Regions from separate parts of the Variovorax sp. P4_B10 genome, predicted to be linked through region 2. Evidence: riboswitches for the same ligand, from Rfam matches in the RefSeq annotation. Region 2 holds a riboswitch; the other holds the start of a gene.
The links. Region 2 has a riboswitch for glycine ahead of gcvT (glycine cleavage system aminomethyltransferase GcvT). Riboswitches for the same ligand answer to the same signal wherever they lie in the genome.
Positions count from the first base shown of each region.

Region 1 (14,534 bases), on a different contig from region 2:
CTTTGCATCGAAGGCCACCACGCCATAGCGCTCGGGGTCGTGCACGTGATAGGCGAACACCGTGGCGCCCGCCGATTTCGAATCGGCATCGGCGAGCAGATGCGCGAAGTCATGGCCGTAGAAGATGTTGTCACCCAGCACCAGCGCGCTCGGCGAATTTCCTACGAATTTGTCGCCGATGATGAAGGCCTGCGCCAGGCCGTCGGGGCTGGGCTGCACCGCGTACTGCAGGTTGATGCCCCACTGGCTGCCGTCGCCCAGCAGTTGCTGAAAACGCGGAGTGTCCTGCGGCGTGCTGATGATCAGGATGTCGCGCATGCCGCCGAGCATCAGCGTGCTGAGCGGGTAATAGATCATCGGCTTGTCGTACACCGGCAGCAGTTGCTTGCTGAGCGCCAGCGTTGCAGGGTGCAGGCGTGTGCCCGAGCCACCGGCCAGGATGATGCCTTTGCGTTGTGTCGTCATTGCTTGTTCTCGTGTAGATCGTTCAGAGCGTTTCGCGCAGCATGCGCGCAACGCCTTCTTGCCAGTGCGGCAGGCGCAGCCCGAAGGTCGTTTGCAGCTTGGTGGTGTCGAGACGCGAGTTGTGCGGCCGCGTGGCCGGCGTCGGGAACGCACTGGTGGGCACGGGATCGACTTTTTCCGGCCCGGCCTTGAGTTCGACGCCCGCGGCCTTGGCCAGCTCGATCACGAAGCGCGCGTAGCCGTGCCAGGTGGTCTCGCCGCCCGCCACCGCGTGATACAGGCCCGCCTTGGCCGGATCTTGCAGGGTGGCGCGAATGGCGTGCGCCGTGACATCGGCCAGCAGCTCGGCGCCGGTGGGCGCACCGAACTGGTCATTGATGACGGTCAGCCGATCGCGCTCCTTGGCAATGCGCAACATGGTCTTCGCGAAGTTGCCGCCGCGTGCGGCATAGACCCAGCTGGTGCGGAAGATCAGGTGCTTGACGCAATGCTGGGCTACCAGCTGCTCGCCTTCGAGCTTGGTGCGGCCGTAGACGCTGAGTGGCCCCGTTGCATCGTCTTCTTTCCAGGGCTTGCTGCCGCTGCCATCGAAGACGTAGTCGGTCGAGTAGTGAACCATCAGCGCGCCGATCTGCTGCGCCGCCTCGGCCACCACGCCGGGCGAGGTGGCGTTGAGCTTGCGGGCGAACTCGGGCTCGCTCTCGGCCTTGTCGACCGCGGTGTGAGCGGCGGCATTGACGATCACGTCGGGCCGCACCTTCAGCACCGTCTCGGCCAGCTGCTCGGGGCGGCTGAAGTCGGCATTGAAATCGGTGCTGTCGAAGTCGAGCGCGACCAGCTCGCCCAGGGGCGCGAGGCTGCGCTGCAGTTCCCAGCCGACCTGTCCGCCCTTGCCCAGCAGCAGCAGCTTCATGCCGTGGCCTTCGCTGGTGCCGCGTCGTACTGCTTCTGGACCCACTCGCGGTAGGCGCCGCTTTGCACGTTGCGCACCCATTCGCTGTTCGCGAGGTACCACTCGACGGTCTTGCGGATGCCGCTGTCGAAGGTCTCGACGGGCTTCCAGCCGAGCTCGCGTTCGAGCTTGCGCGCGTCGATGGCGTAGCGGCGGTCGTGGCCCGGGCGGTCGGTGACGTAGGTGATCTGCTCTTTGTACGGTTGACCGTCCGACCTGGGGCGCAGTTCGTCGAGCAGCGCACACACGGTGTTGACGATCTCGATGTTGGGCTTCTCGTTCCAGCCGCCGACGTTGTAGGTCTCGCCGAGCTGGCCGGTTTCGAGAACCCGGCGGATGGCGCTGCAGTGGTCCTTCACATAGAGCCAGTCGCGCACCTGCATGCCGTCGCCGTACACGGGCAGGGGCTTGCCGGCCAGTGCGTTGACGATCATCAGCGGGATCAGCTTCTCGGGGAAGTGGAAGGGCCCGTAGTTGTTCGAGCAGTTGGTGGTGACCACCGGCAGGCCGTAGGTGTGGTGCCAGGCGCGCACGAGGTGGTCGCTGGCGGCCTTGCTGGCCGAGTACGGACTGTTGGGTTCGTACTTGTGCTCTTCGGTGAAGGCCGGGTCGGTCTTGGAGAGCGAACCGTAGACCTCGTCGGTGGAGACGTGCAGGAAGCGGAACGCCGCCTTGGCATCGGCCGGCAGTGCGCTCCAGTGGCCGCGCACGGATTCGAGCAGGCGGAAGGTGCCGAGCACATTGGTCTGCACGAAGTCTTCGGGGCCGTGGATCGAGCGATCGACGTGCGATTCCGCGGCGAAGTTCACGACGGCGCGCGGCTTGTGCTCGGCCAGCAGGCGGTCGAGCAGCGCGCTGTCGCCGATGTCGCCCTGCACGAAGATGTGCTTCGGGTTGCCCTGGAGCGACGCGAGCGTCTCCAAGTTGCCCGCATACGTGAGCTTGTCGAGGTTCACGACCGGCTCGTCGCTCTGCGCGATCCAGTCGAGTACGAAGTTGGCGCCTATGAAGCCCGCGCCGCCGGTTACCAGGATCATGGGGTCCCCTGTTGTTGTCAGAACGATCGCCCTTCGGCGAGTGAACGGGCGATTATCCCATTGGCCCGCAGGGCCGAAGTCCGGGGTTGGCGCATCTGCGGCCTCCACCTACAATCGCCCCACTGCAGGAGAGCGGGCCACCCCGGTGGCCCTACCGAAGGCGCAAACTCCCATAAACGCTCAGGTCGGCCCGAACAGGGGGTCAGTACTGCATCAAATCAAACGCCGTCTGGAGAGCCATCACCCACCTTGCGTGGCCGTGATGCACCGAAGGAGCAAACCCGTTGCAAGGCGCAATCGGGTGAATCTCTCAGGTACCGAGGACAGGGGGAGCGGCAACTTGGACCGTGGTCGTCCGGTTGCTTGCTATTGATTCAATAGCAAACCACGCCCGCCGTTCAAGCGCTGCAACCTCAAAGGTACTTGAAATGCGCGTGATCGTTCTTGGCGCCGGCCTGCTCGGCGTGACCTCGGCTTACTACCTCCAGCAACTCGGCCACGACGTGACCGTGATCGACCGGCAGGCCACCCCGGCCGCCGAAACCAGCTTTGCGAACGGCGGGCAGATCTCGGTCAGCCACGCCGAACCCTGGGCCAACCCGAGCGCGCCGCTCAAGGTGCTGCAATGGCTGGGCAAGGAAGATGCGCCGCTGCTCTTTCGCATCCGCGCCGACATGCGCCAGTGGCTCTGGGGCCTGCAGTTCTTGCGCGAATGCACGCCGGCGCGCACGAAACACAACATCGAGCAGATCGTCCGCCTGGGCACCTACAGCCGCGAAATGTTGCAGCAGTTGCGCCGAGATACCGGTCTGAGCTACGACCAGCGCACCCAGGGCATCCTGCATTTCTATACGACGCAGAAAGAGTTCGACGGCGCACTCAAGCCCGCCGAGCAGATGCGCGCGCTGGGCTGCGAGCGGCTGGTGATCTCAGCCGACGAGGCCGTGAAGATCGAGCCCGCCCTCGCCCACATCCGCCCGCAACTGGCCGGCGCCACCTACACGGCCGAAGACGAATCCGGGGACGCCAACCGCTTTGCGCGCGAACTCGTGGGCCTCGCCGCCGCGGCCGGCGTGAAGTTCCTCATGAGCCACACGGTGACTGCCCTGCGCGAAGCCGGCGGCAGCATCGACCACGTCGAGGCCACCGACAGCGAAGGCCGCTTCCAGCGCATCCGCGGCGACGCCTTCGTGCTCGCGATGGGCTCGCTCAGCCCGCTCTACGCGGCGCCGCTGGGCATCCGCCTGCCGATCTACCCGGCCAAGGGCTACTCGGTGACGCTGCCCGTCAAGGACGCATCGAAGGCGCACCAGGTCTCGCTGACCGACGACGAGTTCAAGCTCGTGTTCTCGCGCTACACCTCCGAGTCGGGCGACCGCCTTCGCATCGCCGGCACGGCCGAGCTCAACGGCTACGACCGCGACCTGAACCGCGTGCGCTGCGAAGCCATCGTGCGACGCGTGGAAGAACTGTTCCCCGGCGCCGGCGACACCACGCAGGCCCAGTTCTGGACCGGCCTGCGTCCCGCGACGCCGAGCAATGTGCCGATGATCGGCAAGACGAAGCTGCCGAACCTGTACCTCAACACCGGCCACGGCACGCTCGGCTGGACGCACGCCTGCGGCTCGGGCAAGTCGATCGCGCGGATCGTGAGCGGGCTCGCGCCCGAGGTGGATTTCGCGTTCACGGGGATTGCGTCAGCGAGTCTCGCAGGGGCCACTCGCACCTACCCGACGAGTGCATCGTGAGACATTGACTGGTTCAGGCTTGCACACCGCTCGAGCAAGGGGAGGCGGAATTCAATGCGCCGCAATCGCCATTTGAAGGTCGTCGACAGGCTCACGGCTGTCGACGCTCGCAGCTTCGTCCTCGCCGCTATTCAGCGCGTCAGCTCTTAGCAAGTGAAGCCCGAAGCCCAAGCATCGAGCGTCCGTGCTTGGAGATAGATCGCAAGGTCGATGCGCACCCTTCACCAAAAACTCAGCCATCAAGAACGACTTGGCGTGCAATTGGCACGCCTCGAAATCGCGGAAGAACATCAACGATTCGTCTATCTTGATGGGTTGGCAGGTTTCGCCATTGATTCGAACCTCCAGTTCAACCGAAGGGCTTCCCTTCGGTTGATAGAGTGCGCCTATCACGGTGATTCGCACCCGCTCAACGGCATGGAGTTCTGCGGTGTCGAGCATCAGAAGAAAGGATGCTTTTCCCCCTGAGCTCCAGACACCCCAGGTTTCTGGCTCATGCCAGCCAGAAGTCAGCCCCGGTGCATAAGCGCTGTCGCTTCCGAATCGGACATCGCCACCCAACGCCACCCTGGGGGTAGACCGCACTCCGGCAGCGTCGAGTTGCAGTCCCCAACGAACCCCGAAAGCCTGATCTATCAGGCCAGAATTGGCCGTGGATATGACCGCAGCATAGCGTCTCCTCGGCATTAGAAAAAATGGAACGCACGATCGGCTGACCGCATCCCTCATCACAGGAAGCGATGCTATTTCGCTTCCGACAGGGATCCAGTCGCTGCAATCAACCGGGAGATAGGCAGCGTTATTTCTATCCTGCTCAATGATTCTTTCCTTTCGCCGACCGAAATACTCCGCCTCGATCAGCGCACCAGACGAAATTCCGGCGAAGAAATCGACATTTTCGGCGCACAGCATCGCGTATATGTTGCAATCAACTTCGACTGCATTCGGTATGCGCCGGAATAAATCATCGAGCTGCGCCGTATTTTCTTGATAAGGATGCGGCTTGATCGCCAGAACATCCACGGTAGCCGCCAGGCAAGCGACTTTCTCAATCACATCCATCGGACGTACAAGTTGCCCATTGCACACCAGCGCCAGATCAACTTCAGTCTGCCCCAGAAAAACGCCAACCCGTGAATCACGGCAGAACATTGCGCTGTCACCTCGCCGCGAGAAGAGGGCCTTCATTCCAATCACCGCACTTTGAAATGTTTCATTTGGCACTTTGACCCTGGAAAAGACGGTCGCAATTTTTCTATTGTTGGTTCGCACGCCCAGATGAAGATGACGGGAAAATCGCAGCGAATGCACTTCCACATCAATAAATGATGCACCGCAGGAGCGAATATATTGCAATACGGAAGGAGGCATCCCCCATCCGATGACCAAACTCTTCTCGCCAAGTCCCAGTACGTTCAATTCCGGTGCAGGCTTCAGGTCGGCGATGGCAGCACTTGCCCAGCCGTCCTTCGTTCGAGGCAAATTCAGCGAATCCATGATGGATCCGACGGGAATCCGACCTCCGTCCGAAACTGGGTATTCCTCGCGCTGGGGTATTCCCAAGGATTGGCACGAAAAAGAAAAAAGACCGCGAAGAAAGCGTCGATTGGACGGGTGAGATCGAAGTCCGTTTTCTTCGGATCGAAAGAAATCATCCAAAAATATGATTTCATTGAAAGCCAAGCAACTCATCGTGAAACACAGAACCTGGAGGTTCTCCAGCAAGCCATCGAAGCGAAATATTTATACTTAAGTACACAAAATTCTGGGCAGTCGCCAGCCTCGCGGAATCGGCTCGCTCGTCTAGTTATCTTTTGTGACAACTTGATTACATCAAATAATTAACAACTCTGCTTTTGCGTCGCTGGCCCCCCGCAAAAACCCGGCGCGCACGGGCCCTTGGCGTCACCATGCCAAGATCAAAAAAAGGGGGAACATCGCGGCCATCGCGAAGCTGCCAAGCAAGGGCGATCCCGGACCACAACGCGGACGCTGTTAAGCAGAGGCTCTCGACGCGGCAGCGCCGATCAAGCCAGTACCACTACGGCCGCCACGGCCGGGCCCGACGCAAGCAGCAGACGGCTTTGCCCGTCAATCCGCAGTGGTGAACACCGTCAACACGCCGGTATAGCCATACAGATGGTGCCGGGCGATCTCGCCCGCGGCGAAGAAACCGACCAGCGGCACATCGCCCAATGCGTGCCGCACGATCTGCAGCTCGGCGCCCGGTGCACCGAAGTGCGGCCCGCCGCGCCCCGAGCAGCTCACGTACACCGCGCCCGCAATGCGGCGTGCGGGATGCGGCGCCGCTTCGGCCTCGCCCGCCGCGACGGCGCGGGCGGTGGCCAGCGTCTGCTCTTGCGGCTCGAGCTCCTCGCGGATTTCCGCGCAGATGCGCATCAGGTCGGCACGCGCGGCCTGCGCGTTGCGGCGGCAGAAGGTCAGCCGCATGCCGGCCTCGGCCACGTCGGCGATCGCGATGCCGCGGCGCGTGGGGTCCAGGCCGATGATGTGGCGCACCAGCACATCGGCCCCCAGGTCGCCGGTGCGGCGAATGCCGTCGCTGCCCGCGTCGGCGAGGCCCACCAGGGTGGCACGCACGGCGTCGATGGCCTCCTGCGGGCGTTCGAGCGACACCTGCAGGTCGGCCAGCAGCACATCCAGCGCGGGCTCGCCATCGAGCTTGAGCACCAGGTTGCCGTCGGCCTCGGTGATCTCGCGCTCGCGCACCGCACCCGAGCGCAGCGGCTGGCAGCCTTGCGTGACGCGCGACACCAGCCGCACGCCGTCTCCGAACACCACGCCCGACAGACCGCCCGAGAACACGCCGCCCGCCGCGCCGTGCCCGCGGATGTTGCCGTTGCCGCCAACGGCAAACTGCAGCGCACCGCCGCGGCCCGACGAGAGTCCGCCGAACAGGTAGCCGGTGTCGGTGCGGCCGGCCATCTCGCCGATCAGCTCGGTCAGGTCGGGCGTTGCGGGGTCCGCATGGACGAGCGCCGTGTGCGCCTCGAACCCGCTCATCTCCGAACTGCTCAGCGGCGCCACACCCGAGAACACGCGGTACTGGTCGCTCGGCAGCGCGCACAGCATCAGGCTCATGCCGGGCTCGTCGAAATATTCGGCGTTGTTGGCCGAAACCCCGACGCCGACCGTGCCCGACCAGTCGGTCACTTCGGGCAACTCCGCGCTCAGGTGATCGAGGATCTCCTGCGCATCGGCCGCATAGTGGTCGGTGATGTAGAGCAGCCCGAGCGTCGGCGACGACGCGTAGTCGGGCAAGGCCATCTGCGCGCGCAGCTGGGCCAGCACGAGGCCGGCCGCCATGCGCCATTGCGGATGGGTGGCATGACCGGTGGGAAACAACTTCATGATGCGTGCCAACCCGTTCTCTTCAAAAAAGCATGTACGTATGACGTCAGCGCCGGCCGGTGGTTCGCTTGCGCGCAGCGGGCGACGCCTTTTTCTTCGCGGCGGGCGCTGCCGCCTTCTTGGCCGCGGGCTTGCCGGCGGCCGGCTTGCCCATCACCTTGCCGACCGCATCGGCCAGCGGCTGGGCCACGGCGGGCACCTTGAGCTGGGCCGCATCCTGCAGCGCCGAGCTGGCGATCTGCTGGAACTGCTCGGTCAGCGAGCCCCACCATTGCATCGGGTCGACCACGCCGGTCTCGCCCGACGATGCCGCGGCGGCCGAGGCCGGCTTGCTGCGGGGTTTCTTCGGTGCCGGCGTCTCTTCCGGCTCGGCCTCGGCTTCGGGCTCGACCGGCGCAGCCGCCACCGGTGCGGGCGCAGGCGCAGGCGCGGGGGCCGGCGCCACGGCGGCCGCCTGCCTGGTGAACGCGTTGGCGATGTCTTCCATCCGCACATTCATGCCGCGCAGGGTCGACAAGGTCATCTTCTGCACTTCGAGCGCCTGGATCGTGGCCTTGAGCGCATGGCCGTTCTGCTCGAGCCAGTACTGCACCGTCTTGAGTTCCTGGATGCGCTTGTCGACCTCTTCCACGCTCAGCGTGGGGGCCACCCAGCTCGCCAGGCTCGGAATGCCCGGCACCGATCCGGCGCCGGCACCCGCAGCGGCGCCCCCCGCAAGATTCTTCAGAAAGTCGAATCCAGGGACGAATTGACTGAAGGCAAAGGGTTGGCTGGCGTTGCTCATGCAGGGGGTCTCCGGGTTGGGTTTTCTTGTGTTCCCAGCTTACTCCAAGCCTTTGGCGTTTGGCCCGGACCGCCCCGCCTGTTACCTGCCGTCAAAGCTCGCTGCGGACCCTGCTGAAAACCTTCCAGAACGTGGCGTCCTGCGAAGTGGCGAAATTGATCCGCATCATCGTGCTCGGCGGCCGGCGCGCGTGGAACAGCGAACCCGGCGCGAGCAGATAGCCCTGATCGAGCATGCGCTGGGTCAGCGCATCGGTATCGACGCCGGTATCGACCCAGCCGAACAGCCCGGCCGGCTCCGACGCGAAGGTGCAGCCATGCGACATCGCCAGCTTGACCGCCCGGCCGCGCGCGCCGTCGAGCCGGATGCGCACGCGCTCGGAATGGCGGCGCAGCTGGCCTTGATCGATGCACCACGACAACGCCCGCTCGAACAGCGTGGGCGAGGTCAGCGTGGCCAGCAGCTTGGTTTCGAGCAGCCGCTCCTTCAGCGCGGGCGGGGCAGCCAGGAAGCCGATGCGCCAGTTGGGCGCCAGGATCTTCGCGAAGCCGCTCACGTAGATCGTGCGCTGCAGCCCGTCGAGCGCGCTCAGCCGCGTGGCGTGCTCGGGCGCGAGGTGGCTGTAGGTGTCGTCCTCGACGATGTGGAAGTCGTGCTCGTTGGCCAGCTTGAGCACGCGGTGCGCGCTGCCCGGCGTGAGGCTGTAGCCGGTCGGGTTGTGCAGCACACTCACGCTGACGAAGAGCTTGGGGCTGTGCAGCTTGCAGTACTGCGCCATCACCTCGAGGTCGGGCCCGTCGGCGCGCCGTGGCACCGGCAGGATGCGCATGCCCAGCGCCTCGAGCCGCGCGAACTCCAGCGCCCAGCCCGGCTCCTCGACCATCACCGGGTCGCCCGCGCGCAGCAGCGTGCGGCTCACGATGTCCAGCGCATGGGTGGCGCCGATCGTGGTGATGATCTGGTCGGGCGCGGCAGGCACGTTGATGCCCACGAGCTTTTGCGAAAGGCTGCGGCGCAGGCTCATGTCGCCGGCCGGCTCGCCGTACTGCAGCGACAGTTCCTGCAACACGGCTGTACTGGTCATGCGCCGCACCGCGGTCGGCATGAAGGTCGACGACATCCAGTCCGGCGGAAACACGCCCATGCCCGGTTGGGGCTTGTCGCTCGGGCGGTGGAACATGCTGCGGATCAGCGAGCTGGCGTCGGCCGGCACACGCGAGGCCATCATCTGCATGACCATCGGCGCCGCGTTGGGCGGCGTGCGGCTCTCCTGCGCGGGGGCCGAATCCCGCACGTAGAAACCGCGCTGCCGGCGGGCTTCGACCAGGCCCTGCGCCAGCAGCTGGTCGTAGGCGGCAACGACCGTGTAGGGGCTCACGCCCTGCTGCCGCGCGCATTCGCGCACCGACGGCAGGCGGGCGCCGGGCGGCAGCAGGCGGGTGCGGATGCGCTCGGCCAGGCGGTCGGCCAGTTGCCCCGTCAGCGACTGGGTGGAGGTTCGTGTCAGCATGCGGTCGCTCCGTGAGGGGCGCTGTGTCGAAGGAATGGCCAATACAGATGCCTTGTTTGTTCGACCATCTGTACTGGAACTGTAATGGTCTCAAGTTTAGAGTGTGTGCCATGAACTGGCAAGAATTCACCGCGCTGCTGGTGCTGGCCACGGCGATGAGTTTTTCGCCCGGGCCCAACACCACGCTGTCCACCGCCCTCGCGGCCAACGGCGGCCTGCCGCGCGCCATGCGCTTCGTGGTCGCGGTGCCGATCGGCTGGACCTTGCTGCTGGTGCTTTGCGCGGCCGGCGTCGGCGCGCTGGTGGTGGCGGTGCCGCCGCTGCGCCTGGCCATCAAGGCCCTCGGCATCGCCTACTTGTTGTGGCTGGCCTACAAGCTCAGCGGCAGCGGCACGCTCGGCCGTGCCGACAGCGCCAGCCTCACCGTCGGCTTCGGCCAGGGCGTGATGCTGCAGTTCGTCAACATCAAGGCCTGGCTGCTCGCGCTCACGCTGGTGGCGGGCTGGATCGCGGGGCAGCCCGATGCACTCGGCCGCTTCGCCATCGTGGCGCCGGTGATGCTGGCCTATGCCTTCGTCAGCAACTTCACCTATGCGCTGGTCGGCGCGCTGCTGCGCGAATGGCTGGCCAAAGGCAAGCGGCTGCTGTGGTTCAACCGCGCGATGGCGGCGGTGCTGGTGCTCACGGCCTGGTGGATGCTGAGCGTATGAGCAGCAAACTCAACATCAGGGACGAAACGCTCGGCATGTGGCTGGGCGTGATCGGCGTGGCCATGTTCGCCATCACGCTGCCGATGACGCGCCTGGCCACCGGCTCGCACGACGCGCCACAACTGTCGCCATGGTTCGTCACGCTCGGGCGCGCGGCGCTGGCGGGTGTGCTGTCGGCCATCTTCCTGCTCGTCACGCGCTCGCCGCGACCGGCCGCGCACCAGTGGAAGCCGTTGGGCATCGCGGTGCTGGGCAACTGCATCGGCTTCCCGCTGCTGCTGGCCTACGCACTGCGCGTGGTCACGGCCAGCCACGCCGCAGTGGTGACGGCGTTGTTGCCGCTCGTCACGGCCGCCGTCGCGGCCTGGGTGCTGCACCAACGCGCGCGGCTCGGTTTCTGGCTGTGCGCCATCGCGGGCAGCCTGCTGGTGCTGGTGTTCTCGGTGCTGCGCGCGAGCCAGAGCGGCCACGGCTTCGGTTTCGAGTGGGCCGACCTGCTGCTGGTCGGCGCGGTCATCGCCGCCTCCTTCGGCTACATCTACGGCGCGCAGGTCACGCCCTCGCTGGGCGCAGAGCGCGTGATCTGCTGGGTCTGCGTGATGGCGCTGCCCGTCACGCTGCCGGCCACGCTGGCCATGTGGCCGCAGCAGCCTATCGCCACCTCGGCCTGGATGGGCTTCGTCTATGTCGGCACGTTCTCGATGTGGATCGGCTTCTTCGCCTGGTACCGCGGCCTGGCGCTGGGCGGCGCGCTGCGCGTGAGCCAGACGCAGTTGCTGCAGCCCTTTCTCTCGATCCTCGCGTCCATCCCGCTGCTGGGCGAACCGCTGGACGTGGTGACGCTGGGCTTTGCCATTGCCGTGGTGGCCACGGTGGTCATCGGCAAGCGGCTCTCGCAGCCGCAAGCCGCGCCCGCCGCCGCGCCGCTGCCTGCCGGCGCGGCCGGAAGAAGCTGATGGCCAGCCCACTTCGCACCCGCTGAAACAAAATCCATGTTGCGTCCCTTGGCGACCTGCCATCGAATCTCACCTCACCGCCTGAAAGAAGAAACCCCATGAACTGGAAACTCGCCGCCCGCGCCGCCAAGATGAACCCGTCGGTGCTGCGTGAAATCCTCAAGGTCACCGAGCGCCCCGGCATCATCAGCCTGGCCGGCGGCCTGCCCTCGCCCAAGACCTTCCCGATCCAGGCTTTTGCCGATGCCTGCGCCGACGTGCTGCACAACGACGGCCAGGCCGCGCTGCAGTACGCCGCCAGCGAAGGCTACGCGCCGCTGCGTCAGGCCGTGGCCGACATGCTGCCGTGGAACGTCGACCCCGCCCAGGTCCTGATCACCACCGGCTCGCAGCAGGGCCTCGACCTCGTGGCCAAGGTGCTGATCGATCCGGGCAGCAAGGTGCTGGTCGAAACGCCCACCTACCTTGGCGCGCTGCAGGCCTTCGGCCCGATGGAGCCGAATCCGGTGAGCGTGGCGAGCGACGAGGAAGGCGTGATCGTCGAGGACCTGGTCGCCAAGGCAAAGGACTCGCGCTTCATCTACCTGCTGCCCAACTTCCAGAACCCCACCGGCCGCACCATGACCGAGGCGCGCCGCGCCGCCGTCTCGGCCGCCGCCGCCGAAGCGGGGCTCCCGATCATCGAAGACAACCCCTACGGCGAACTCTGGTTCGACGAAGCCCCGCCCCTGCCGCTGACCGCGCGCAACCCCGAAGGCTGCATCTACCTGGGTTCGTTCTCGAAGGTGCTGGCGCCCGGCCTGCGCCTGGGCTTCCTGGTGGCGCCGAAGGCCATCTACCCCAAGCTGCTGCAGGCCAAGCAGGCGGTCGACCTGCACACGCCGATCTTCACGCAGCGCATGGTGTCGGCCGTGATGAAGGACAACTTCCTCGACCGCCATGTGCCCACGATCCGCGCGCTCTACAAGCGCCAGCGCGACGCGATGATCGCCGCGCTCACGCGCGAAATGGCGGGTCTGGACGTGAAGTTCAACGCGCCCAAGGGCGGCATGTTCCTGTGGGCGCGCCTGCCCGAGGGCGTCGACACCGTGAAGCTGCTGCCCAAGGCCGTCGAGCGCAACGTGGCCTTCGTGCCCGGCGCGCCGTTCTATGCGGGCCAGGGCGATCCGCGCACGCTGCGCCTGTCGTTCGTGACGGCCAGCGTCGAGGAGATAGACACCGCCATCGCCGCGCTGGCCGTGACACTGCGCGAGGAACTGGCGCTGCTCGGCGAGCACAAGCTCGCACCCGCAGCGGCCTGAACGGCGGCCGGAGACATCGCGGAGACGCAAGAACAGGACTCCCCATGATCGGACTCGCAACCCTTTCGCTCTTCCTGCTCGCGGTGCTGGCGCTGTTCCTCTCGCCCGGCCCGAACATGGCCTTCGTGCTGTCGCACGGCGTGGCGCACGGCCCGCGCGGCGGGTTCGCCGCGGCGCTCGGCATCTCGGCGGCCGACCTGGTGCACACGCTCTTCGCGGCGACCGGCGTCACCGCGCTGGTGGCCGCGTGGCCGCCTTCGTTCGACGTGCTGCGCTATGCGGGCGCGCTGTACCTGGTCTGGCTCGCGGTGCAGGCGCTGCGCGGCGGCGGTGGCCTGCGCGGGGGCGCACCGGCGCAGACGGCCGGCTTCGGTCGCATCGTGCGCATGGCGCTGCTGAACAACCTGGTCAATCCGAAGGCGCTGCTGTTCTTCATGGTCTTCCTGCCGCAGTTCGTCGATCCGGCGCGCGGCAGCGTGCCCCTGCAACTGGTGCAGCTGGGCGTCGTGCTCTCGATGGCCGCGCTCGCGTTCAACACCGCTCTCGGCGCCTGCAGCGGGCAGGTCGGACGCTGGCTGCAGCGCCGTCCCGGCACGGCACGGTTCCAGAGCGGGTTGCTCGCCGCCGTGATGCTGGGCCTGGCCGTGCGCCTGCTCTTCCTCGACCGGCCCGCGTCGCGCTGAAGGCAAGGACATCATGAACATCCTGAAGATCGCAGCCTTCTCCGACGGAGATACAGGCGGCAACCCTGCCGGCGTCGTCATCGGCAATGCGCTGCCGCCGGCGGCACACATGCAAAGCATCGCGGCGGACGTCGGCTTCTCGGAGACCGCGTTTGCGGCCCGGACCGGCACCGGTTGGCGCGTTCGCTACTTCTCGCCGCAATCCGAAGTGCCGTTCTGCGGCCACGCAACGATCGCCTTGGGCGCCGCGCTGGCGCTGCAACAGGGCGATGGCGTGTTCGCGCTGACGCTGAACCATGCGGAGATCACGGTGGAAGGCCGGCGCAACGGCAAGGTTGTCGCCGCCGCACTGCAGTCGCCCCCCACGCGCAGCGCCCCCGCGACGCCCGAGCTGATTTCCGATGCGCTGGCCCTTTTCGGCTATGCGCCCGAAGATCTCGACCCTCGCATTCCACCCGCAGTGATCCACGCGGGCGCAGACCACCTGGTACTGGCCCTGAGGAGCCGCGCCGTGCTGTCGGCCATGGCCTATGCACTGGAAGCGGGCCGCGAACTGATGGACCGCGCCCAACTGACGACCATCGTTCTGGCGCATTCCGAAACTGCGCAGTTGTTCCACACGCGCAACCCCTTCGCATCCGGCGGCGTCTACGAAGATCCGGCGACAGGCGCGGCAACGGCTGCGCTGGCCGGTTACCTTCGGGATATCGCATGGCCGCACGGCGGCGCCATCGACGTGGTGCAGGGTGAAGACATGGGCATGCTGTCGCGCCTGCACGCAGACATTCCGCCAGTACCCGGCAGCTCGATCCGTGTGTCCGGCAGTGCCCGGGTCATGCCAGCCTGAGTCATCGAAACAGAGAAGGAAACCCGTCCATGCTGAACATCTGGGGCCGCATCAGCTCGATCAACGTCCGCAAGGTGGTGTGGTGCGCGCAGGAGCTCGGGCTCGACTTCCAGCGCACCGAGGCCGGCGGCAGGTTCGGCGTGGTGCAGACGCCCGAATACCTCGCGCT
Region 1 covers NZ_JBFUHN010000035.1:45,841-60,374, forward strand. Annotated here, with positions in the region: gene rfbA (glucose-1-phosphate thymidylyltransferase RfbA) at 1-465, opposite strand, end outside; gene rfbD (dTDP-4-dehydrorhamnose reductase) at 488-1,378, opposite strand; gene rfbB (dTDP-glucose 4,6-dehydratase) at 1,375-2,454, opposite strand; glycine riboswitch at 2,570-2,662, shown strand; glycine riboswitch at 2,674-2,791, shown strand; gene AC1DXX_RS17655 (D-amino acid dehydrogenase) at 2,883-4,202, shown strand; gene AC1DXX_RS17660 (hypothetical protein) at 4,254-5,885, opposite strand; gene AC1DXX_RS17665 (FIST signal transduction protein) at 6,294-7,574, opposite strand; gene AC1DXX_RS17670 (PhaM family polyhydroxyalkanoate granule multifunctional regulatory protein) at 7,621-8,358, opposite strand; gene AC1DXX_RS17675 (aminotransferase-like domain-containing protein) at 8,450-9,868, opposite strand; gene AC1DXX_RS17680 (LysE family translocator) at 9,979-10,578, shown strand; gene AC1DXX_RS17685 (DMT family transporter) at 10,575-11,534, shown strand; gene AC1DXX_RS17690 (aminotransferase-like domain-containing protein) at 11,633-12,835, shown strand; gene AC1DXX_RS17695 (LysE family translocator) at 12,880-13,518, shown strand; gene AC1DXX_RS17700 (PhzF family phenazine biosynthesis protein) at 13,532-14,365, shown strand; gene AC1DXX_RS17705 (glutathione S-transferase family protein) at 14,395-14,534, shown strand, end outside.
Region 1: linked by a shared signal. The riboswitch ahead of AC1DXX_RS17655 (D-amino acid dehydrogenase) and the one ahead of gcvT (glycine cleavage system aminomethyltransferase GcvT) in region 2 are both predicted to bind glycine.

Region 2 (14,534 bases):
CGCCTGCATGGCGTGCCCGACATCACCGACGTGCGCAAGATCCTCGACATCTTCCGCACCCTCGGCAGCGACGTGCACATGGACCACGAAACCGGCACGCTCGAGCTGCACCACCGCGAGACCACCTTCAACGCATCGCTGCACCGGCTGCCCGAGGAGATGCGCTCGTCGATCATGCTGGTGCCGCCGCTGCTCGCGCGCTTCGGCGTGGCGCGGCTCGAGGACAACGTCAAGGGCTGCACGCTGGGCGTGCGCGAGATCGATCCGCACGTCGAGGTGTTCCAGCGCTTCGGCGGCGAGGTCGAGCGCACCGAAGGCTCGCTGCTCGTGTACAGCAAGGGGAGGCTCGTGCCCACCGACCACTGGCTCGACTACGCCTCGGTAACCACCACCGAGAACTTCGTGCTGTGCGCTGCCGCCGCGGGGGGCACTTCGACGCTGACCAATGCCGCGTCGGAGCCGCATGTGCAGGAGTTCTGCCGCTTCATGGCGATGATCGGCGTGCGCATCGAGGGCATGGGCACGTCGCGGCTCACGGTGCACGGCGGCGAGGTGCTCAAGGGCGGCGAGTTCCGCTTCGACGAAGACTTCCACGAGATCACGACTTTTCTCGCGCTGGGCGCCATCACCGGTGGCGACGTGGTTGTGCGCAACAGCGCGCCGGCCAACTTTCCGCTGATCGACCGCACCTTCGCGAAGTTCGGCGTGCAGATCGCGCACGAGGACGGCTGGTCGCGCGCCATCCGCACCGGTCCGCTGAAGGTGCAGACGCCTTTCACGAGCAACGTGCTCACCAAGGTCGAGGCCGCGCCGTGGCCTTACTTTCCGGTGGACCTGCTGCCGATCTTCATCGCGCTGGGCGTGCGTGCGCAGGGCAACGCGATGTTCTGGAACAAGGTGTACGACGGGGCGCTGGGCTGGACCGGCGAGCTCTCGAAGTTCGGCGCCCATGTGTTCTCGTCGGACCCGCACCGGCTCATCACCTTCGGCGGCAATCCGCTGACGCCCGCGGTGGTGGAGAGCCCCTACATCATTCGCGTGGCGATCGCGCTGTTCATGGTGGCGGCGAGCATCGAGGGCAAGTCGGAGATCCGCAACGCCGCGCCGATCCGCCGGGCGCATCCGCGCTTCGTGGAAAACCTGCGCAGCCTGGGCGTGCAGGTTGAATGGACGAGCGAGGAATAACCGGCGGGTGCAGTGCTGCAGCGCCGGTGCGTCAGAACGACGGCACGGGGTTGCGCCCTTCGGTCAGCACGTAGGCGCCGTTGCGCCAGGCATAGACCAGCGTGCTGTCGATGGTGAGCACGCGGCGGCTCTTGGTGCCGCTCGTTCGCTCACCCTTGAACGCGATGCGCATCTCGCCCGGCTCTTCGTCGGTGCCCAGCGTAAAGCTCGGCGTGCCGCTGACGTCGAAGCACGCGCCGCGTGGCGGCTCTTCCGGCTTGCCGGGCCTGGGCTCTTTATCGCAGGACTCGTCGGCGCCTTCGTTGGTGGCCGACAGCGCAATGCCCCTTGCCAGCACGCGCACCTTGCCCGCTTCGAGCCCGTACACCGACAGCCACTGCCCGCAGTAGCCCTGCCAGCAGCTGCCATGGGCAATGGTCAGCGCAAAGCGTTGGGGTGCGATGCGCTCGACCTTGGTGGTGCCGAGGTTGCCCATGAAGCCGAGGTAGTCGACGGCGTCGTTGCGGCTCGCGAGCTTCCAGCCCTCGGCGCCCTGTTCGAAGAAGTAGGCGCCGAGCCATGCGCCGTTCACGTGGCCGTTCATCGGCTGGCCTCGGTCGTCGAGCGGCACGGTCTCGGTCAGCATGACGGCGTGCGTATCGTCGAGCCGCACCACCTCGCGCGGCGACACATGAGCGTGTTGCTCGGCCTCGCTGCCGGGCACTGTCTTGCCCTCGTTGCGTCTCTCGGGCAGCGAGACGGTGTCGGGCTGTCGGGGCGCGGCGCCCGCGCCCTGGGAGTCGGGGAATACCAGCGCCATGAGTTCGGCTCGCTTGAGCGTGGCCGATGCGGTGGGGCGAGGCACTGGTGGCGCAGGTGGTGCCACGGGGGCAACGGCCTCGGCGGTTGCCACGGCCACTGCGGCTTGGTCCGCCTGCGCGTCGGCGGTGGTAACGGGGGCTTCTTCTTTCTGCGGACAGCCGCCGAGCATGACGAGGCCGGCGGTGGCAATGGCAGCAGCAATGGTGCGCTGCAGCGGCCGCGAGGGAGTCGCAGGCCGTGTCGGGTTCAGGAGGGGCATGCGCGCGATTGTGCCGAAGCCATTTGGCGATGATGACCCCGCCGCCGCCGCAACCTCCGGCTTGGCGGGAGAATGGCCGGCATCCGACGACACACGAACAAGGAGCGCTTTCAAAAATGACCACGCTGCAACAACTCCTCGGCACGGACCTCCCGCTCATTCAGGCCCCGATGGCCGGCATCCAGGGCAGCGCGATGGCCATCGCGGTCAGCAATGCAGGCGGGCTCGGCTCGCTGCCGTGCGCCATGCTGAGCCCCGATGCCATGCGCAGCGAGCTCGCGGCGATCCGCGCCGGCACCGGCAAGCCCTACAACGTCAATTTCTTCTGCCACACGCCGTCGGCGCCGAGTGCCGAACGCGAGGCGACATGGCGCGCCGCGCTGGCACCGTACTACGCCGAGTTCGGCATCGATGCGGCGAGCATTCCCACCGGCCCGGGGCGCAATCCCTTCAGCGCCGAGGTGGCCAATCTGCTGGCCGAGTTCAAGCCGCCGGTGGTGAGCTTCCATTTCGGCCTGCCGTCCGAGGCGCTGCTGGCGCAGGTGCGCAGCTGGGGCGCCAAGGTGCTGGTGTCGGCCACCACGGTCGACGAGGCCTTGTGGCTCGAAGCGCACGGCGCCGATGCGGTCATCGCGCAGGGGCTGGAAGCCGGTGGTCACCGCGGTCACTTCCTGTCGCACGACCTGACGAAGCAGCTCGGCACCTTCGCACTGTTGCCGCAGCTGGTGCGCGCCGTGAAGGTGCCGGTGATCGCGGCCGGCGGCATCGCGGACGCAAACGGCGTGTCCGCGGCCATGGCGCTGGGGGCTGCGGGCGTGCAGGTCGGCACCGCCTACATGCTGACGCCGGAAGCCACGACGACCGCGATTCACCGCGCGGCGCTCAAGAGCGACGCCGCGCGCCACACCGCGCTCACCAACCTGTTCACCGGCCGCCCGGCACGCGGCATCGTCAACCGCGTGATGCGCGAGCTGGGCCCCATCGGTGCGGCCGCGCCCGAGTTTCCGCTCGCCACTTCGGGCATCGCGCCGCTGCGCGCCAAGGCCGAGGCGCAGGGCAGCGGCGACTTTTCTCCGCTGTGGTCGGGGCAGAACGCCACCGGCTGCCGCGAAGTGTCTTCGGCCGAGGTGACCCGGGCGCTGGCGCAAGGCTTTCATGCATCCCTCTGAACCATCCATGACCCAACAACTCCATCTGCCCTTCAAGTTCCTGGCGCACGGCGCCCAGGCCGACGTCCGCGAGCCCTGGCTGCTGGTGCTGATGCACGGCGTGGGCAGCAACGAGCAGGACCTGTTCGGCCTCGCGCGGCTGATGCCGCCGCAGTTTCACGTGCTGAGCCTGCGTGCGCCCTATGTGCTGTCGCCCGATGCCTATGCGTGGTTCGAATTCGAGGTGCTGCCCAACGGCGAGCGGCACATCAACGAAGAGCAGGAGCGCGAAAGCCGCTTCCTGGTCGGCGAGATGATCGCCTCGGCGGCGCAGCAGCTCGGCGTGCCGCCGGAGCGCATCGTGGTCGGTGGTTTCAGCCAGGGCGGGATCATGGCGCTGTCGCTGCTGCTCACGCAGCCCGCGAAGGTGCGTGCCGCGATGGTGTGGCACAGCCGGCTGCTGTCGCAGGTGGTGCCGCACATCGCGCCGCCGGAGGCCTTCGAGGGCAAGGCGCTGTGGGTGAGCCATGGCAGCGCCGATAACGTGATTCCCCCGAGCGCTGCGCAGGCCACGCGCGAACTGGCGCGTGGCCTGCCGCTGGCGCTGTCGGGTTCGGACTTTCCGGGCGCGCACGAGATCCGCCCGGCCGAGCTGCAGGGCACGCTGGCGTGGCTGCAGTCGCTCAGCGCGGCGACAGGCGCGCCGTGACCATCGCCTCCATCTCGCCCACCCAGCCGTCGCCGGCGGCCTCGGGCTGCACCAGCAGGCGATAGCGGCGTCCGCCCCAGGCGGCGGTGAGCAGGGCGTGGACTGTGGCAGGTGGGGGCGGCAATGGCAGGTCCTTGCAGGCAGCGAAGGCCCCGAGCCAGCGTTCGGCGAGTTCGTCGTACACCCGGCGATGGTGCTTGGGCTCGGCCACGCGGTGCTCGAGCATCAGCATCTCGGGGTCGAAGGCCGGCAGCCCTTCGAGCCGCGTGTCGCAGGTGATGCGCACCAGGCGCTTCACGCGTTCGCGCCAGTCGATGTCCGTCGGCGCGATCGCCTCCGCATCGAGCCGCGCGAGCAGCGCCTCGATGCAGTGGCGGACATAGCCCGAGAGCAGGGCTTCCTTGTCGGGAAAGTAGTCGTAGAGCGTGCCGACCGCGATGCCGGTTTCCAGCGCCACGGCCCGCGTGGTCACGCCTTCCCAGCCGTGCGCGGTCCAAATCCGAACAAAGGCGTCGTAGATCGCCTGGACGGTGAACTTGCTGCGCGCCTGCGTGGGGCGTTTCAGGGGCTTGGAGCGGGGTGCGGCCGGCATGGACTGGGTTTCCGAACCCGCTGCAAGGCGGGCCGTCCTACAGTTTGCGAATGAACAACGCATTCACTTTAACCCGCCTCGAAACCCGCAAGAACGCGCTCGGCACCACCCGGCTGGTGGCCGCGCCCGACGCCGGTGCGCTGCAGCCCGGCGAGGTGCTGATGAAGATCGGCCGCTTCGCGCTGACCACCAACAACATCACCTACGCGGCCTTCGGCGACGCAGTGATGAAGTACTGGCAGTTCTTCCCGACCGGCGATGCCGACTGGGGCCACATGCCGGTATGGGGCTTCGCCGACGTGGCGGCCTCGAACGCCGAGGGCGTGGCGGTGGGCGAGCGCTTCTACGGCTACTTTCCCATCGCGAGCCACCTGCGCATGCAGCCGGTGCGGGTGACGGCGCGCGGCTTCTACGACGGGGCCGAACATCGCCATGCGCTGGTGTCGGCCTACAACCAGTACATGCGCTGCAGCAACGACGCGGGCTATGCCGCGGCGCAGGAGGACTACCAGATGCTGGTGCGCCCGCTCTTCATCACCTCGTTCATGCTGGCGGATTTCCTGGAGGACAACGCCTTCTTCGGTGCGAAGCAGGTGGTGGTGTCCAGCGCATCGAGCAAGACCGCATTCGGCACGGCGTTCTGCCTCGACAGGCGCGAAGGTCTGCAGCTGATTGCGGCCACCTCGGCCGCCAATCGCGCCTTCGTCGACGGGCTGGGCTGCTATGACCGCACCTTGCGCTACGAGGAAGTCACCACGCTGCCCGCCGATGTGCCGACGCTCTACATCGACTTCTCGGGCAACGACGCGCTGCGCGCCACCATCCACCACCACTTCGGCGCGGCGCTGGTGTACGACTGCTATGCGGGCTCGGCGCAGAAGACCGAGTTTCTCGGCGACACCGCTTCGCTGCCCGGCCCGACGCCCCAGCTCTACTTCGCGCCCGTGCAGATCCGCAAGCGGAACGCCGACTGGGGTCCGCAGGAGGTCAACCGCCGCTTCAACGAGGCGCAGGGCAGGTTCATCGCCGAGCTGGGCAAGCCCGGCAACCGCTGGATGGCGCTGGTGCAGGGCGAGGGCTTCGTGCATGCGCAGGCGGTGATTGCCGACCTGCACGCGGGCAAGGTGGACCCGCGCCAGGCGCACGTCGTTCGCCTGGGCTGAACTTTCGCGCCGGCGGCGCGTCACAGGGCGTTACGAGGCCGTGGCATTGCGGAGGCCCCAATTGGTGCAACATTGACCGATACCTCCGCACCACCCATCCTCCAGCAAAGGAAAGTGCCGCCATGTCCGACAGCGAATCTTCCAACGACTCCAGGGACGCCTCAGAGTTCAGGCCCCGCCGCGAGACCTCGATGGGGACCATCGTCGTCATCGCGCTGCTGGTGCTGGCCGCCGCTTTTTTCGGCTGGCGCTGGTACCAGCAGCAACAAAAGCAACTCGAGCCCGTGCCGGTCGCCGCCGCGCCGAACGACGGGCCTGCGCCCGCACCGGCGCCCGCACCTCAGCCCGAGTCCCTGGAGCCGAAGAACCCCATGGATGCGATCGCGCTCCCGGGCGCGGGGCTGCCCACGGTCGCGGATTCCGATACGCGCGTGATGAAGGAACTCGTCGATCTGTTCGGCAGCAAGAACGTGGCAGGCTTCCTGCAGTTCGACGGCATCGTGCGCCGCTTCGTGGCAACGGTCGACAACCTCGCGCGCGAGCAGGCGCCTGCGAGCGCATGGCCGGTGCGGCCGACGAAGCAGCGCTTCATCACCGAAGGGCAGGGCGAGAGGCAGGCCATTGCGGCCAACAATGCCGCGCGCTACAACGCCATCGTGCTGTTTGCCGAGTCGGTCGATCCGGGCAAGGCGGCCAAGGTGTATGCCCGGCTCTACCCGCTCTTCCAGCAAGCCTACGAAGAGCTCGGCTATCCCGGGCGCTATTTCAACGACCGGCTCATCGCCGTGATCGACCATCTGCTGCAGGCACCCGAGCCGCAGGGGCCGGTGCAGGTGCGGCTGGTGGAGGTGAAGGGCGACGTGCCCTCGCAGCGGCCCTGGGTGCGCTACGAGTACGTCGATCCGAAGCTGGAATCGCTGTCGTCCGGCCAGAAGATCATGGTGCGCATGGGGCCGGAGAACGAACGCCGGGCCAAGGCCAGCCTGCGCGGCTTCCGCGAGCAGATCGCCACCGGCGAACTGGTAAAGAAGAAGCAGCCCTGAGGCGCTGCGCCGTGTAGGCGCAGGCCGATTGCACGCGGCGCGGATGGCGCAGATGATTTGTTCTCAAGATTTCGAGGACAACCGTATGAACCCGATGAGCGTCGACCTCTATCAAAGTACTACCGATCCCAAGAAATTCCTGGCGCTTCCCGCGGGCGTCGATCCGGCCGAACTCATGGGTCCGATGACCTTCGACCGGGACTACGCACAGATCAAGCGGTACCAGGAGGCATTCGAATTCGACCCGTCCGAAACCTATGCCGGGGTCAATGCCGCCAAGATCGCAGCGGACATCCTGACCGTGAAGTGGGCGATGTATCGCCGCGAAGCCTGACCGCAGAACGGTGCCGCGGCGCGACGGCGCGGGGCCGTCGCGCTTGCGTCTTCAGGCCTCTTCGGTTTCCTCGTAGTCGCCGACCGGCACGCAGCTGCAGAACAGGTTGCGGTCGCCGTACACGTTGTCGACACGGCCGATCGGCGGCCAGTACTTGGCCTGCTTGAGCGCGGCCAGCGGGTAGGCGCCGAGTTCGCGCGAATACGGGTGCGACCATTCCGTGCCGAGCAGGCTGGCCGCGGTGTGCGGGGCGTGCTTGAGCGGGTTGTCTTCCTTCGGCCAGACACCTTCTTCCACACGGCGAATCTCGCCGCGGATCGCGATCATCGCGTCGATGAAGCGGTCGAGCTCGGCCAGCGGCTCGCTCTCGGTCGGCTCGACCATCAGCGTGCCGGGCACGGGGAAGCTCAGCGTCGGCGCATGGAAGCCGTAGTCGATCAGTCGCTTGGCCACGTCTTCCGCGGTGACGCCGCTGGTGTCCTTGAGCGGGCGCAGGTCGAGGATGCACTCGTGCGCGACGTGGCCGTTGGGGCTCGCGTACAGCGTGGGGTAGTGGTCCTTCAAGCGCGCACTGATGTAGTTGGCGCTGAGGATCGCGATTTCGGTCGCGGCCTGCAGGCCCTTCGCGCCCATCATGCGGCAGTACATCCAGCTGATCGGCAGCACGGCCGCGTTGCCCAGCGGTGCGGCCGAGACGGCGCCCACGCCGTTCGACGGCACGCCGGCCGTCGCATGGCCCGGCAGGTAGGGCACGAGGTCTTCGACCACGCACACCGGGCCCACGCCCGGGCCGCCGCCGCCGTGCGGAATGCAGAAGGTCTTGTGCAGGTTCAGGTGGCTCACGTCGCCACCGAACTCGCCCGGCGCGGCCACGCCGACCAGCGCGTTCATGTTGGCGCCATCGACGTACACGCGGCCGCCGTGTTCATGCACGAGCTCGCAGAGTTCCTTCACGCGGGTTTCGAACACGCCGTGCGTGCTCGGATAGGTGATCATCACGGCGGCGAGGTGCTTGCTGTGCTTTTCGCAGGCGCGCTTCAGGTCGTCCATGTCGACGTTGCCCTGCGCGTCGCAGGCTGTCACTACCACCTGCAGGCCCACCATTTGCGCACTTGCGGGGTTGGTGCCGTGCGCCGACGAGGGAATCAGGCAGATGTTGCGGTGGCCCTGGCCCTTGGCTTCGTGAAAGGACTTGATGGCCAGCAGGCCCGCGTACTCGCCCTGCGAGCCTGCGTTGGGCTGCAGGCTGATGCCTGCATAGCCTGTTGCCTCGCACAGCCAGGCGCGCAGCTGCGCGTCGAGCTGCGCATAGCCCAGCTGCTGGTCGGCCGGTGCGAAGGGGTGGATGTCGGCGAACTCGGGCCAGGTGATCGGGATCATCTCGCTGGTCGCGTTGAGCTTCATGGTGCAGCTGCCGAGCGGGATCATGCTGCGGTCGAGCGCGAGGTCCTTGTCCGACAGGCTGCGGATGTAGCGCAGCATCGCGGTCTCGCTCTTGTGGGTGTTGAACACCGGGTGCGTGAGGAAGGCGCTGGTGCGGCGCAGGTCTTCGGGCAGGCGCGGCGCGGTGTTGACAAGGTCGTTGAAGCGCGGCATCGGCGTGCCGGCGGGAACGAACAGGGCCCACAGCGTTTCGACGTCGGCGCGGGTGCTGGTCTCGTCGAGCGAAATGCCCAGGTGCTGCTGCAGCCGCTGGCGCAGGTTGACGCCGGCGGCGTAGGCGCGCTCGATGATCTTCGGCGTGTCGTCGCCGGTGCGGATCGTCAGCGAATCGAAGGCGAATGCATTGACCGGTTCGCGGCCCATCTGCGTGAGGCCCTGCGCGAGGATGGCCGTGAGCGCCGCCACGCGCTGTGCAATGCGTGTGAGGCCGTCGGGCCCGTGGTACACGGCGTACATGCTGGCCACGACGGCCGGCAGCACCTGCGCGGTGCAGATGTTGGACGTGGCCTTCTCGCGGCGGATGTGCTGCTCGCGCGTTTGCAGCGCGAGGCGGTAGGCGGGCTGGCCGTGCGTGTCGACGCTCACGCCGACCAGGCGGCCCGGCAGCGAGCGCTTGAATTCGTCGCGGCAGGCGAGGTAGGCCGCGTGCGGGCCGCCGTTGCACAGCGGCATGCCGAAGCGTTGCGTGGTGCCGCAGACGATGTCGGCATCCCACTCGCCGGGCGGCGCGAGCAGCGTCAGCGCCAGCAGGTCGGCCGCCACGCAGAAGGCGGCGTCGCACTGGTGCGCGTGGCCCGCGAGCGGGCGCAGGTCGTGCACATGGCCGGTGGTGGCGGGGTACTGCGCGAGCACGCCGAAGAACCCGCCGCTCGCCATCAGCAGCGGCAGTGTTTCGGATACGGTGCTCACCTTGACCTCGATGCCCAGCGGCGCGGCGCGCGTCCTGATGACCTCGATGGTCTGCGGATGGCAGTCGCCCGACACCAGGAATACGTTGCTCCTGCTCTTCACGCTGCGCTTGGCGAGCGTCATCGCCTCGGCCGCGGCCGTGGCTTCATCGAGCATCGAGGCGTTGGCGATGGCCATGCCCGTGAGGTCGCACACCATCGTCTGGAAGTTGAGCAGGGCTTCCATGCGGCCCTGCGAAATCTCGGCCTGGTAGGGCGTGTAGGCGGTGTACCAGGCGGGGTTCTCGAGCACGTTGCGCAAGATGACGCCCGGCGTGTGCGTGCCGTAGTAGCCCTGGCCGATAAAGTTCTTGAATACCTTGTTCTTCGACGCCATGGCCTTCAGCTCGGCCAGCGCATCGGCCTCGGTGACGGGCGCCGGCAGCCGCATCGGCTTGGCGCGGCGGATGGCCGCGGGCACGATGCCGTCGATGAGCTCCGCCCGCGTTTCCGAGCCGATCACCGGCAGCATGCGCGCCTCGTCCGCTGCATCGATGCCGATGTGGCGGGCGAGGAATTCTTCGGCGTTCTCTAGTTCTTGCAAAGAGGGAAGGGCGGGAATCGGCATGGCGGTGAAGGCTCGGGGAGGAAGGGGATGCTCGGGAGAGGAGTCAGGCGATCAGGATTCGGCGGCGAACTTGTCGTAGGTGGCGGAATCGAGCAGCGCGTCGAGTTGCGCCGGGTCGCTCAGCTTGACCTTGAAGAACCAGCCGCTGGCCAGCGGGTCGCTGTTGGCGAGCGACGGGTCGGCGCGCAGGGCTTCGTTGACTTCGGTGATCTCGCCCGACACGGGCATGAACACGTCGGCTGCGGCCTTGACCGATTCGACGACGCCGGCGACATCGCCTTGCGCAAAGCTCTTGCCGACTTCGGGCAGGTCGACGAACACCACGTCGCCCAGCGCGTCCTGCGCGTGCACGGTGATGCCGACGGTGGCTGCGCCGCCTTCGGCGGACACCCATTCATGGTCCTTGGTGTACTTGATGCTCATGAAAAAAACTCCTCGTGGAAAAAATGATGATCGGGGTGCAGAGCCTAGCCGCGGTAGTAGCGGGTGGGCACGAAGGGCATGGTCGAGACTTCCATCGGCACGGGCTTGCCGCGCACGATGGCCTGCACGCGCGTGCCGGGCTCGGAGAAAGCGGTGGCGACGTAGGCGATGGCAATGGGCCGGTCGGCCGTCGGGCCGAGCAGGCCGCTCGTGACGAAGCCGATGTCGTGGCCTTCGAAGGATTGCAGCACCGTGCCGTCGCGCACCGGGATGCGTTCGAGCGCCACGAGGCCGACGCGCTTGCGCTTCAGCGTGTGGTGGTCGGTGTGGCCGGCGGCGCCTGCCGCGGCGGCGTCGAGCTGGGCCAGGATCCTGGCTGCACCGGGGAAGCCGCCTTCGCGCGCGCCGCCCGTGCGGCGCACCTTCTGGATCGCCCAGTTGAGCGAGGCCTCGACCGGCGTGGTCGTGGTGTCGATGTCGTTGCCGTACAGGCAGAGCCCGGCTTCCAGGCGCAGCGAGTTGCGCGCGCCGAGGCCGACGGGCTTGACCTCGGGCTGCGCCAGCAGCAGGCGGGCGAGGGCGTCGGCGTCCTTGCCGGCCACCGAGATCTCGAAGCCGTCTTCGCCGGTGTAGCCGCTGCGGGTGACGAAAGCGGGAATGCCGCCGATCTGCACCGCGCCGCCGGTCATGAACACGAAGCGCTCGATGCCGGGCGACAGGCGCGCCAGGGTGGCGGCCGCCTGTGGGCCCTGCAGGGCGAGCAGCGCATGGTCGGGCAGGGGCTGCACCTTGCAGCGCGCGCCGATCTTCTGCTGGATGTGGGCGATGTCGGCCACCTTGCAGGCGCCGTTCACGATCACGAAGATCGAGCCGTGGCCTTCGTTGAAGAACATCAGGTCGTCGAGGATGCCGCCTTCGTCGTTCAGCAGCAGCCCGTAGCGCTGCTTGCCGGCCGGCAGGTCGATCACGTCGACCGGCATCAGGGTTTCGAAGGCGGCCGCCGCATCGGGCCCGACCAGGCGCAGCTGGCCCATGTGGGAGATGTCGAACAGGCCGGCCGCATCGCGCGCGTGCTTGTGCTCGGCCATCAGGCCGGCGGGGTACTGAACGGGCATGGAATAGCCGGCGAAGGGCACCATGCGGGCGCCGAGCTCCACGTGCAGGTCGTACAGCGGCGTCTTGAGAAGCTGGGTGTCGGATGAAGCGGAAGAAGCAGCCACGGGGCACTCCAAAGGGGCAGTCGAAATCCATGGCTGCAACGCCACGGGCCACCCCTGCTGTCCGCTTTACCTGAGAGATTCGCCCCACGATCGGGGTTTGCTCCTTCGGTGGGCCGGTGCATGCGCAACGGCCTCTCTCCAGCAAGGAAACGCTGGTTTGCACCAACGCCTTGTCAGTCCTTTTGCCTGAGCGTTCGGGAATCCCCTGCGCCTTCGGCGGCCCCGCGTGGCGGTGCTCTCTCCTGACCCCGCCAAGTGTAGTGGATCGCGGGCCCCGGAGCCCGCGGCGTCAGTGCACGATTTCAGCCGGTGGCAGCAGCCGCTCGATGCGCTCGCGCAGCGACTCGGCCCGCTCGGCGCCGGCGGTTTTCTCGATTTCGGAGAGCATCAGCGCGGCGATGGTCAGCATCGCCTCCCGGTCGCGGGCTTCGCGCAGGGCGTCGCGCATCTGCAGGGCGAACTTGGGGTCGCGCCGCACGAACATGCGCTCGCAGATGTCGAACAGGAACATCCGCGTGGTGGCCAGGGAGCGCTTGCCGTCGAAGTTGTCGGCCGAGGTGGCGAGCCGGATCGGGTCGACCGCCGGCACCGGGGCGGGCGGTGCGGCAGCGGCGGCAGCCTGTGCCGCCGCCTGCGCCGTGGCGGCGGCGATCGCCTGGGGGTCCTGCAGGTAGCCCTTGAGCACCAGCGCCTGGATCGCCTGCTCGGCTTCGGTGCGGTTCGCGAACATCGGGCTGAAGTCGGTCAGCGTACGCCGGCCGTCGGCCATCAGCAGCAGCGCGCGCTCCCGCTGGGTGAGCGTGCGCTGGCCGCCCTGGAGTTCGTCGCGAGCCTTGTCGGTCTTGGTAGGAAACATGGCGGCCACAGCTTTCGGAGATCGAGGGCTGCAGCATCGTTGCAAGCGGTGACATCTTCATGAACCATTTTCCCTGGAGGGAAAAATCACCGCCGCGGCCGTGGGCCGCCGTGAAGTCGGCCGCGCAGGGCTACTTGAACCCGAGCGCGCGCGGCAGCCAGGTGCTGAGCGCCGGCACGAAGGTCAGGATCATCAGCACCGCACCATGCGCCCACAGGAAGGGCACCAATTCCTTCACCAGCGCCGACATCGGCACCTTCGACACATTGCAGGTCACGAACAGCAACCCGCCCACCGGCGGCGTGATCATGCCGAGCGTGAGGTTGAAGATCACGATCATCGCGAAGTGCACCGGGTCGACGCCCAGCTTGATCGCCACCGGCGCGAGGATCGGTGCCAGCACCATCACGCCCGGCAGCGGTTCGATGAAGATGCCGAACAGCAGCAGGAACACGTTGACGATGATCAGGAACATCCACGGCGAGAGATTCATGCTGATCAGCCATTCCGCCATCTGCTGCGGAATGCCTTCGATGGTCAGCACCCACGCGAACGAGGCCGACAGCCCGATGATGATCAGCACCGAGGCCGAGAGCAGTGCCGAGCGCGAGAGGATGTCGGGCAGCATCTTCCACTCGAGCGTGCGGTAGACGAACTTGCCGCACACCAGCGCATAGAACACCGCCACCACCGAGGCCTCGGTCGGCGTGAACCAGCCGGCGCGCATGCCGCCCAGGATCACCACCGGCAGCAGGATCGCGGGAATCGCCTTCCAGGTGGTGACGAGGATCTCGCGCAGCGGCGGCGTCTGGCCGTCGCCCTTGTAGTTGCGCTTCTTCGAGACGTGGAAGTTCACGACGCACATCGCCACCGCGATCAGGATGCCCGGCAGGATGCCGGCCGCGAACAGCGTGCCGACCGAGACGCTCTCGTCCTGCAGCGCATAGATGATCATGATGATCGAGGGCGGAATGATCGGCCCGACGATCGCGGTCGAGGCCGTCAGCGCCGCCGCGTAGGAGCGGTCGTAGCCGGCCTTGTCCATCATCTTGATGAGCATCGACCCCGGCCCCGCCGCATCGGCCAGCGCCGAGCCCGAGATGCCCGAGAAGAAGGTGAGCGACACCACGTTGGTGTAGCCCAGTCCGCCGCGCCGGTGGCCGACGAACTGGCCCGCAAAGCGCAGCAGCACCTCGGTGAGCGAGCCGCCGCTCATGAGCTCGGCCGCAAGGATGAAGAAGGGCACGGCCATCAGCGGAAAGCTGTCGATGCCGGTGAAGGTTTCCTTCAGCAGCACCATCAGCGGATAGTTCTCCGCAAGGATGAGCGTGGTGACGGTGGAGAGGCCCAGCGCAAAGGCCACCGGCACGCCGATGGCCAGGAACACGCAGGCGGAGACGATCAGAACGATGCTGGCATCCATGGTCGTTCCTTTACAGCGACGCCGAAGCGTTGGCGTCGAAGTGCGCGTCGGAGGCGAACTCGCGCCGCATCACGTAGCCGCGCACCACCAGCAGCCAGTGCACGACCAGCAGCACGCCGCCGAACAGCATCGCGCTGTAGATGTAGGCGAACGGAATCTGCGTCACGGCCGTGAGCTGGAACATCGTGCGCTCCATGTACAGCCAGCCGTACCAGGCCATGAAGCCGAAGAAGGCGAACAGCAGCGCAGCGACGAAGGCGCGCACTGCGATGGCGGCGCTGCGCGGCAGCGCGTCCTGCAGGTTCTCGACCGCGATGTGGCCGCCGTAGCGCAGCACCGGCCCGGCCCCCAGGAAGGTGAGCCAGATCATCATGTGGCGCGACACCTCTTCGGCCCATTCGAGCGACTGGCTCGTGGTGT
Region 2 covers NZ_JBFUHN010000071.1:3,337-17,870, reverse strand. Annotated here, with positions in the region: gene AC1DXX_RS26090 (UDP-N-acetylglucosamine 1-carboxyvinyltransferase) at 1-1,185, shown strand, start outside; gene AC1DXX_RS26085 (hypothetical protein) at 1,217-2,245, opposite strand; gene AC1DXX_RS26080 (NAD(P)H-dependent flavin oxidoreductase) at 2,362-3,414, shown strand; gene AC1DXX_RS26075 (alpha/beta hydrolase) at 3,422-4,102, shown strand; gene AC1DXX_RS26070 (TetR/AcrR family transcriptional regulator) at 4,077-4,694, opposite strand; gene AC1DXX_RS26065 (DUF2855 family protein) at 4,745-5,857, shown strand; gene AC1DXX_RS26060 (DUF3014 domain-containing protein) at 5,980-6,900, shown strand; gene AC1DXX_RS26055 (hypothetical protein) at 6,986-7,234, shown strand; gene gcvP (aminomethyl-transferring glycine dehydrogenase) at 7,286-10,192, opposite strand; gene gcvH (glycine cleavage system protein GcvH) at 10,244-10,615, opposite strand; gene gcvT (glycine cleavage system aminomethyltransferase GcvT) at 10,660-11,835, opposite strand; glycine riboswitch at 11,883-11,987, opposite strand; glycine riboswitch at 12,000-12,090, opposite strand; gene AC1DXX_RS26035 (hypothetical protein) at 12,125-12,691, opposite strand; gene AC1DXX_RS26030 (TRAP transporter large permease) at 12,822-14,114, opposite strand; gene AC1DXX_RS26025 (TRAP transporter small permease) at 14,125-14,534, opposite strand, start outside.